Regions from separate parts of the Streptomyces sp. NBC_00442 genome, predicted to be linked through region 1. Evidence: riboswitches for the same ligand, from Rfam matches in the RefSeq annotation. Region 1 holds a riboswitch; each other region holds the start of a gene.
What was found. A riboswitch is a leader RNA that binds a small molecule or an ion and turns the genes downstream of it on or off. The one in region 1 is predicted to bind cobalamin.

Region 1 (3,269 bases):
GAGCCATTGCCGTACGGCCGTCACGCGCGCCTCGATCAGCGGGCGGGACATCGCCACCCAGGGCTCGACCGGAGGGACGCCCGTGGCGTGGGTGCTCAGGGAGAAGAACGGTCCGAGCGCGGTGACCTCGGCGATCACCGCGCTCGTCGGAGGGACGGTCGTCATGCAGGGACGGGGGCCGGGCCCTGCGCGGGGACGTCGGAGGATTCCCGGCGGGTGCTGAGGAGCCGCTCGGCCAGGGGCCCGAAGAACAGGCCGATCGCGGCCCAGAGCAGGAGCTGGGCGGCGACGGAGAAGAAGCGGAAGGAGAACAGGACGTCGGCGGGGAAGCCGGGGTAGACGATCGCGCCCTTGGAGTCCTTGAGGGGCAGCGGCGTCTCGGTGGCCTGGTTGCCGAAGTTCTCCCTGTTGTAGGCCAGGTGACCCAGCGAGGGCAGCACCAGCATCACGATCCCGATCGCGACGACGAACGCGGCGCCGCCGATCAGCGTGGCGTTCCAGTTGCCGTAGCGGACCTGGAGCCGCTTTCCGAGCCAGACCGCCGCCACCAGGAAGGCGATGGAGCACACCACCATGATCAGGTAGAGGCCGCTGCGCTGTTGGATCGTCTCCTCGTGGCCGATCGCCGGCGGGTTGGCCGGGTACTTGAGGAACGGGACCAGATACATCGTGAGGAACCCGCCGCCGGCCACGAGCAGCGCGAGGGTGCGGGCGCGCAGCGCGCCGGACCGGCCCAGGCAGACCGTGTAGGCGACCGCGAACAGCGCGCCCATGGCCATGCCGAAGAAGATCATGCCGACGCCGATCCCGACGTTGGCCTGGATGGTGCGGCTGAACAGATCGGGGTCGGCGCTGTCGACGGGCAGACCGGCCGCCTTGTCCAGCGCGCTCTGCGCGGCGTCACGACCGCTCTCGTAGTCGATGGCCTTCGCGATCTGCGGCTCGGCGAAGATCCGTGCGAAGACGAATGCGAGCAGCCCTGCCACTGCGCCGGCGAGAACGCCGCGCAGTATCAGTTTCTTTTCCATGTCGAGTTGTCCGTACTTCCGTGTGGGTCAGTGGCAGGGGAAGCCGAGGAAGTGACGCCCGTCGTGGACGAACTCGTGGATGTGCATGTCGTTGCCGAACACCGAGACGGCGCCCTGGTCGACACCGATGAAGTAGTAGACCGCCAGCGCGATGATCGCGGTACCGACCAGCCACAGCACCGACTTCGAGACCGGCAGGACGATCGGCGTGGAAGCCGGACGGGGTGTGGACATGCTGCTCAAGGCGAAGCCCTCCTTCACGGGATCTTGCGTCCCTTTGAACCAATGGGGCGAAGCGATGGAAAGTGTCTGACTCGTCGGCCGCCCTCGCGGGCGGTCGGCTCACAGTGGCGCGACCGTGCTGGATTCTCACCAGCTTCCTTACCTCATCACTACACGTGGAGCATAGGGGCGCCCAACCGAACGGGTCAATGAAGCCGTCGCCACGTCTTGCGCCGCTCCGCGCAGCGCCCGACGGGTGCCGGCCGGGGCACAGGGCCGCCCCGGCCGGCACCGCCCGCGGCCGGTCAGGACGTGGGCGTCTCCAGTTCGCCGCGCACCGTGCGGGCGGCGGCCACCAGGTTCTCCAGGGAGGCACGGGTCTCGGGCCAGCCGCGGGTCTTGAGCCCGCAGTCCGGGTTGACCCACAGCCGCTCGGCGGGAATCGCCTCAAGTCCCGTGCGCAGCAGGGCGGCTGCCTCATCGGCGCTCGGGACACGGGGCGAGTGGATGTCGTACACGCCGGGGCCTGCCTCACGCGGATAGCCGTGCTCCGCGAGCTCACGGGCGACCTGCATGTGCGAGCGGGCGGCTTCGAGGCTGATGACATCGGCGTCGAGGTCGTCGATGGCCTGGACGATGTCGCCGAACTCGGCGTAGCACATGTGCGTGTGGATCTGGGTGTCCGGCCGGACCCCGGACGTACTGAGGCGGAACGCCTCGGTGGCCCAGGCCAGATAGGCGGGGTGGTCGGCGGAGCGCAGCGGCAGGGTCTCGCGGAGCGCGGGTTCGTCGACCTGGATCACCGAAGTGCCCGCCGCCTCAAGGTCGTCGACCTCGTCCCGCAGGGCGAGCGCGACCTGACGGGCTGTGTCGCCGAGCGGCTGGTCGTCGCGGACGAAGGACCAGGCGAGCATCGTGACGGGGCCCGTGAGCATGCCCTTGACCGGACGGTCGGTGAGGGACTGGGCGTAGGACGTCCAGCGGACCGTCATCGGCTCGGGGCGGGAGATGTCGCCGGCCAGGACCGGCGGGCGGACGTAGCGGGTGCCGTACGACTGGACCCAGCCGTGCTGGGTGGCGAGGTAGCCGGTGAGCTGCTCGGCGAAGTACTGCACCATGTCGTTGCGTTCGGGCTCGCCGTGCACGAGGACGTCGATGCCGGTCTTCTCCTGGAAGGAGATCACGTCACCGATCTCGGCCTTGATGCGCTCCTCGTAGCCGGCCGTGCCGATGCGTCCGGTCCGCAGGTCGGCGCGGGCCGTGCGCAGCTCCGTGGTCTGGGGGAACGAGCCGATGGTGGTGGTCGGCAGCAGGGGAAGGCCCAGGTGGGCGCGCTGGGCCGCGGCGCGTTCGGAGTACGGCTGGGAGCGGCGGGCGTCGGCGTCCGTCACGGCCTGGGAGCGGGCGCGTACCGCCGGGTCCCGCGTGATGGGCGAGGCCGCCCGGGACGCCAGGTCGGCGCGGTTCGCGGCGAGTTCGGCCGTGATGCTGTCGGTGCCCCGGGAGATTCCCCTGGCGAGGGTGACGATTTCGGCGGTCTTCTGCCGGGCGAAGGCGAGCCAGCGCAGGATCTGCGGCTCGATGTCCCGCTCTGCGGCGGCGTCGAGCGGGACGTGGAGCAGGGAGGACGACGCGGCGACGTCGACCCGGTCGGCGAGCCCGAGGAGGGTGCCGAGGGTGGACAGCGACTTCTGCAGGTCGTTGATCCAGATGTTGCGTCCGTCGACGACGCCGGCGACGAGCCGCTTGCCCGGAAGCCCGCCGACGGCGGCCAGGGCGTCCAGGTTGGCCGCGGCCGAGTCCGTGAAGTCGAGGGCGAGGCCTTCGACCGGCGCCTTGGCAAGCACCGGCAGGGCTTCACCGAGCTGGTCGAAGTAGGAGGCCACGAGCAGCTTGGGCCGGTCGGTGAGGGTGCCCAGTTCGCGGTAGGTCCGCTCGGCGGCGTTCAGCTCGGCGGGGGTGCGGTCCTGGACAAGGGCGGGCTCGTCGACCTGTACCCACTCGGCGCCGGCGGCGCGC
Region 2 (3,269 bases), 5.0 Mb from region 1:
GGGCGGGCGGTCGTTCGGCACCTGGGTCACCTGGTTCCTGCTCGGCGGCGACCTCTACACGGCCTATACGTTCGTGGCCGTCCCCGCGGCGATCTACGCGGCCGGCGCGGCCGGCTTCTTCGCCGTCCCGTACACGATCCTCGTCTACCCGCTGATCTTCACGTTCCTGCCGCGCCTGTGGTCCGTCTCGCACAAGCACGGCTACGTGACCACATCGGACTTCGTCCGCGGCCGGTTCGGCTCCAAGGGTCTCTCCCTCGCGGTCGCGATCACCGGCATCCTCGCCACGATGCCGTACATCGCGCTCCAACTGGTCGGCATCCAGGCCGTGCTCGACGTCATGGGCGTGGGCGGCGAGTCGGGCAACTGGTTCGTCAAGGACCTTCCGCTGCTCATCGCGTTCGCGGTGCTCGCCGCGTACACGTACTCCTCGGGCCTGCGCGCGCCCGCTCTGATCGCGTTCGTGAAGGACGGCCTGATCTACCTCGTGATCGCGGTGGCGATCATCTACATCCCGATCAAGCTGGGCGGCTTCGACGCCATCTTCAGCGCCGCGCAGCACAAGTTCGCGACGCCGAACCCGAAGACCCACCAGCCGACCGGGGCGCTCGTGCCCGGCCACGCCGGTCAGTGGACCTACGCCACCCTCGCGCTCGGCTCGGCGCTCGCGCTCTTCATGTATCCGCACTCGATCACGGCGACGCTCTCCTCGCGCAGCCGCAACGTCATCCGCCGCAACACCACGATCCTGCCGCTGTACTCGCTGATGCTGGGTCTGCTGGCGCTGCTCGGGTTCATGGCGATCGCGGCGGGCGTCAAGGTGAGCAATGGCCAGCTGGCCATCCCGCAGCTCTTCGAGGACATGTTCCCCGACTGGTTCGCGGGCGTCGCCTTCGCGGCCATCGGCATCGGCGCGCTGGTTCCGGCGGCGATCATGTCCATCGCGGCCGCGAACCTTTTCACCCGCAACATCTACAAGGACTTCATCAAGCCGGACGCGACGCCGTCGCAGGAGGCCAAGGTCTCCAAGCTGGTCTCGCTCGTGGTGAAGGTCGGTGCGCTGGTCTTCGTCCTGACCATGGACAAGACGGTCGCCATCAACTTCCAGCTCCTGGGCGGCATCTGGATCCTGCAGACCTTCCCGGCCCTGGTCGGCGGCCTGTTCACCCGCTGGTTCCACCGCTGGGCGCTGCTGGCCGGCTGGGCGGTCGGCATGGTCTACGGCACGCTCGCCGCGTACGGAGTGGGCTCGCCCACCCAGAAGCACTTCGGCGGCTCCTCCAAGGAGATCCCGGGCATCGGTGAGATCGGCTACATCGGCCTCACGGCGTTCGTGATGAACGTGGTCGTCACCGTGGTCCTGACCTTCGTCCTGCGCGCGGTGAAGGCCCCCGACGGCGTCGACGAGACCTCCCCGGAGGACTACACGGCGGACGCGGGCGACCCGGGCGTCGTCACGGAACTGCCCCCGGCGACGGCGGGCACCGCGCACTGAGGTCCACTGAACGACACAACATGTGGGGGGTGCCTTATCAGGCACCCCCCACATGTATGCTCGTGCTCGCTGTCGCCGCAGGGGAATCCGGTGAGAATCCGGAACTGTCCCGCAACGGTATGACCTGTACCCCTTTGTACGGGCCGAGTCCGAAGACCTGCCGACGGCGCATCCGGCTCGACCGACCCGGGTGCCAGACGTCCGGGCCTCGCGGTTGGGCCGGTGGACGACGTGCCGAGGGCTGCCCCGACGCGCGCCGACGCCTCCCCCGCAGGCCCCGTGCCGAGCGAGGGAGTGCCCCCACGTGACCATCGCCCCAGCGGATCCCGCTTCAGCGATCACCGATGAACTCGCGGATGCCCCCGGGACCGCGCTGCTGCGGACCCTGACCGAGTTCACCGCCGACCTCCCGGACACCGACCCCGGCCGGGTCGCCGCCGCGGCGCTGCGGGGCCGCAACGCCCGCTCCGACGAGGCCGAGCTGCGCGAGCTGGCCACCGAGGCGGCCGCGGGGCTCATCTCCGAGGACCCGGCGTACTCCCGCCTCGCCGCCCGCCTGCTCACGGTCACCATCGCCGAAGAGGCCGCCACCCAGGGCGCGGTGTCGTTCTCCGGCTCGGTCGAGGTCGGCCACCGCGAGGGCCTGATCGCGGACCGGACCGTCGAGTTCGTCCGCGCGCACGCGAACCGTCTGAACGCCCTGGTGGACGCGGCGCTCGCCGACGGCGCCGACGACCGCTTCGGCTACTTCGGGCTGCGCACCCTCTACTCCCGCTATCTGCTGCGCCACCCGATCACCCGCAAGGTCGTCGAGACCCCCCAGCACTTCATGCTGCGCGTGGCGTCCGGCCTCGCCGAGGACGAGTCGGTCCGCGCCCTGGACGAAGTGGCCTCCCTGTACGGCCTGATGAGCCGCCTGGACTACCTGCCGTCCTCCCCCACGCTCTTCAACTCCGGCACCCGCCACCCCCAGATGTCGTCCTGCTACCTGCTCGACTCGCCGCTCGACGAGCTCGACTCCATCTACGACCGCTACCACCAGGTGGCGCGCCTGTCGAAGCACGCCGGCGGCATCGGGCTCTCGTACTCCCGCATCCGCGGCCGCGGTTCGCTGATCCGGGGCACCAACGGCCACTCCAACGGCATCGTCCCGTTCCTCAAGACCCTCGACGCCTCGGTCGCCGCGGTCAACCAGGGCGGCCGGCGCAAGGGCGCGGCGGCGGTGTACCTGGAGACCTGGCACTCCGACATCGAGGAGTTCCTGGAGCTGCGCGACAACACCGGCGAGGACCAGCGCCGTACGCACAACCTGAACCTCGCACACTGGATCCCCGACGAGTTCATGCGCCGTGTCGACGCCGACTCCTCTTGGTCGCTGTTCTCGCCGGCCGACGTGCCCGAGCTCGTCGACCTGTGGGGCGAGGAGTTCGACGCCGCCTACCGCAAGGCCGAGGCCGCCGGGCTCGCCCAGAAGACCATGCCCGCGCGTGAGCTGTACGGCCGCATGATGCGCACCCTCGCGCAGACCGGCCAGGGCTGGATGACGTTCAAGGACGCCTCCAACCGCACCGCCAACCAGACGGCGGAGCCCGGCCACACGGTCCACTCCTCCAACCTGTGCACCGAGATCCTGGAGGTGACGGACGACGGCGAGACGGCCGTGTGCAACCTCGGCTCGGTCAACCTCGGCGCGTTCGTCGTCGGCGACGGCATCGACTGGGAGCGGCTCGACGAGACCGTCCGCACCGCCGTGACGTTCCTCGACCGCGTCGTC
Region 3 (3,269 bases), 2.4 Mb from region 1:
GTTCGTCGGCCCCTTCTGGGGCTTCGTGACCGGCTGGACGTACTGGCTCTTCTGGGTCGTCACCGGCATCACCGAAGTCACCGCGGCCGCCCAGTACATGTCCTTCTGGACCCACAAGAGCTTCCCGCAATGGGCCTACGCGCTGATCTTCACGCTCATCCTGTACGCCGTGAACCTCATCTCCGTGAAGCTCTTCGGTGAGCTGGAGTTCTGGTTCTCCATGGTCAAGGTCACCGCCATCGTCGGCATGATCCTGATCTGCGCCGGCATCCTGACCGTCGGCTTCTCGGACGCCGCGGACACCGCCACCGTCGCCAACCTCTGGAACGACCACGGGTTCTTCCCCAAGGGCATCGGCGGCACGCTGATGACGCTCCAGATCGTGATGTTCGCCTTCCTCGCCGTCGAACTGGTCGGCGTGACCGCGGGCGAGTCCAAGGACCCCGAGAAGACCCTGCCCAAGGCCATCAACACCGTGCCGTGGCGCATCGCCGTCTTCTACATCGGCGCCCTGATCATGATCCTCTCGGTCGTCCCGTGGCACGAGTTCCAGCCGGGCGTGAGCCCCTTCGTCGCCGCCTTCCAGAAGATGGGCCTCGGCATCGGCGCGGCGATCGTCAACTTCGTCGTCCTGACCGCGGCCCTGTCCTCCTGCAACTCGGGCATGTACTCCACCGGCCGCATGCTGCGCGACCTCGCGCTCAACGGCCAGGGCCCGAAGGTCTTCACCAAGCTCACCAGGAGCGGCACCCCGCTCGTCGGCACCTCGGTCTCCGCGGCGCTCATGCTGGTCGGCGTGTGGATCAACTATGTGGCGCCCGGCAAGGCCTTCGACTACGTGGTCTCCTTCGCCACCATCTCCGGCATGTGGGCCTGGATCATGATCCTGGTCTGCCAGATCCGCTACCGCGCCAAGTCCGACCGCGGCGAACTGCCGAAGTCCGGCTTCCGCGCCCCCGGCGCCCCGTACACCAGCTGGTTCGCGCTGCTCTTCATCGGCATGGTCATCGTGATGATGGGCATCGACAAGGACTCCCGCGTCTCGCTGTTCTGCGCGCCGTTGTGGGCCCTGATCCTTGGCGTCTCCTACCTGGTCCTGAAGGCCAAGAACCCCGAGAACAAGGCGTTCGCCAAGCGCAGCTGAGGCTCTTCGCCGCCCCTGTTCTTCAGCTCCTCTGACCTGCGTCTTCTCACCATGCGGGCCGTTCCGTATCGCACCTCGATACGGAACGGCCCGCATGCTTATTCTTGCCGACATGCTGACCATCACCCAGGCCCTGTACGACCAGCTCGTCGCGCACGCCCGCGCCGACCACCCCGACGAGGCGTGCGGTGTGGTCGCGGGCCCGGCCGGCACCGGCCGCCCCGAGCGCTTCATCCCGATGCTCAACGCGGCCCGCTCGCCCACGTTCTACGAGTTCGACTCGCAGGACCTCCTCAAGCTCTACCGCGACCTCGACGACCGCGACGAGGAGCCGGTGATCGTCTACCACTCCCACACCGCGACCGAGGCCTACCCCTCGCGCACCGACGTGACGTACGCCAACGAGCCCGGCGCGCACTACGTCCTGGTGTCGACGGCGGACACGGACGGGGCCGGGGAGTTCCAGTTCCGCTCGTACCGCATCGTGGACGGCGTGATCACGGAGGAAGATGTAAGGGTCGTAGAGGCGTACTGACGAATACGCGTACGGACGAATCCCGGGCATACTGGCCGTACGCACTTTCGATCATTGGGCGGCAGGGCCCAGGAAGCCGGTGTGAATCCGGCACGGTCCCGCCACTGTGACCCGCACCGAGCTCCTCGGTGCGGGAAGCCAGGAACTGGCCTGCCGCCTTCTCCCGTCGACAGGGGACGCGGAATCCCCTTGGAGGAGCCCGGCCATGCTCTGGCGCCGCGCGGCACTCGCCGCCGCCCTGCTGTTCCCGCTCGCCGCGTGCACGACGCGCGCGCAGCCCGAGGCCGCGGGCGGCTCCGCCCCCGGCTTCCCGTACACGGTCACCAACTGCGGCGTCACGACGACGTACACCGCGCCCCCGAAGCGGGCGGTGACGATGAACCAGCACGCCACGGAAGTGATGCTGGAGCTGGGCCTCGCCAAGTCCCTCGCCGCGACCGCCTACATGGACGACGAGGTCCTGCCGAGGTACGCGGCGGACTACCGCTCGGTCCCCGTCCTGGCCGCCGAGTACCCCTCGTACGAGAAGCTCCTCTCGGTGAACCCGGACTTCGTCTACGGCGGCTACGCCTCCGCGTTCGCGGCGAGCGAGGGCCGCGGACGCGAGGCCCTCGCCAAGAGCGGCATCACCTCCCGCCTCAACGTGGAGAACTGCCCGCACGGCGCGGCGACCACGATGGACGACGTGTACCGGGAGGTCCGCGAGGTCGGCCGGACCTTCGGGGTGGCCGACCGGGCCGAGTCGTGGGTGACGTCGGCCCAGGCCACCAACGCACGCACCCGCACGGCCCGCGAGGGCGCGGAGCCCGTCCCGGTGTTCGTCTACGACAGCGGCGACAAGACGGCGTTCACGGTCGGCGGCAAGGGCATCGGCAACGACATCGTGACGCGGGCGGGCGGCCGCAACGTCTTCGCGGACGACCTGAGCACGACGTCCTTCGGCGACGCGAGCTGGGAGAACGTGGTGGCCCGCGCCCCCGAGACCATCCTGATCCTCGACTACGGGGGCACGAGCGCGGAAGCCAAGAAGAAGCGCCTGCGCGACGACCCGGCCCTCGCGTCCGTCCCCGCCGTCAAGAACAACAGCTTCGCCGTCCTGCCCCTGTCCGACATGGTCACGGGCGTCCGGGCACCGGACGCGGTGACCAAGCTGGCGACGCAGCTGCGGGCGGGGACGGGGGAGTGACCCCGCGCACGCGCTACTCCCTCCTCCTCGCGGGCCTTGCCCTCGTGCTGCTGGCCGCGGCGACCGCCGGGCTCGCGCTCGGCTCGGTGCGGATACCGGCCGGCGACGTACTGGCCATCGTCACCGGCGCCGCCGAACCCGGCCCGTACCGCACGATCGTCCTGGAGGTCAGGGCGCCCCGCGTGGTGCTCGGCGCCGTCACCGGAGCCGGGCTCGCCGTCATCGGGACCGTCCTCCAGGCCCTGGTGCGCAATCCGCTCGCCGACCCCTTCCTGCTCGGCGTCTCCAGCGGCGCCTCCGCCGGGGCCGTCGCCGTGATCGTGCTCGGCGCGGGGGCCGGGGCGGCCACCACCATCGCCCTCCCGGCCGCCGCGTTCGCGGGGGCGCTGGCCGCGCTCCTCCTC

Region 2: linked by a shared signal. The riboswitch ahead of OG432_RS09755 (ribonucleoside-diphosphate reductase subunit alpha) and the one ahead of OG432_RS32470 (CbtB domain-containing protein) in region 1 are both predicted to bind cobalamin.
Region 3: linked by a shared signal. The riboswitch ahead of OG432_RS21460 (ABC transporter substrate-binding protein) and the one ahead of OG432_RS32470 (CbtB domain-containing protein) in region 1 are both predicted to bind cobalamin.

Annotation. Positions count from the first base shown of each region.
Region 1 is NZ_CP107918.1:7,217,175-7,220,443, forward strand. It holds gene OG432_RS32460 ((2Fe-2S)-binding protein) at 1-165, opposite strand, end outside; gene OG432_RS32465 (CbtA family protein) at 162-1,028, opposite strand; gene OG432_RS32470 (CbtB domain-containing protein) at 1,056-1,262, opposite strand; cobalamin riboswitch at 1,312-1,451, opposite strand; gene metE (5-methyltetrahydropteroyltriglutamate--homocysteine S-methyltransferase) at 1,556-3,269, opposite strand, start outside.
Region 2 is NZ_CP107918.1:2,208,691-2,211,959, forward strand. It holds gene mctP (monocarboxylate uptake permease MctP) at 1-1,495, shown strand, start outside; cobalamin riboswitch at 1,552-1,674, shown strand; gene OG432_RS09755 (ribonucleoside-diphosphate reductase subunit alpha) at 1,800-3,269, shown strand, end outside.
Region 3 is NZ_CP107918.1:4,811,206-4,814,474, forward strand. It holds gene OG432_RS21450 (amino acid permease) at 1-1,144, shown strand, start outside; gene OG432_RS21455 (M67 family metallopeptidase) at 1,257-1,679, shown strand; adenosylcobalamin (AdoCbl) riboswitch at 1,725-1,877, shown strand; gene OG432_RS21460 (ABC transporter substrate-binding protein) at 1,885-2,865, shown strand; gene OG432_RS21465 (FecCD family ABC transporter permease) at 2,862-3,269, shown strand, end outside.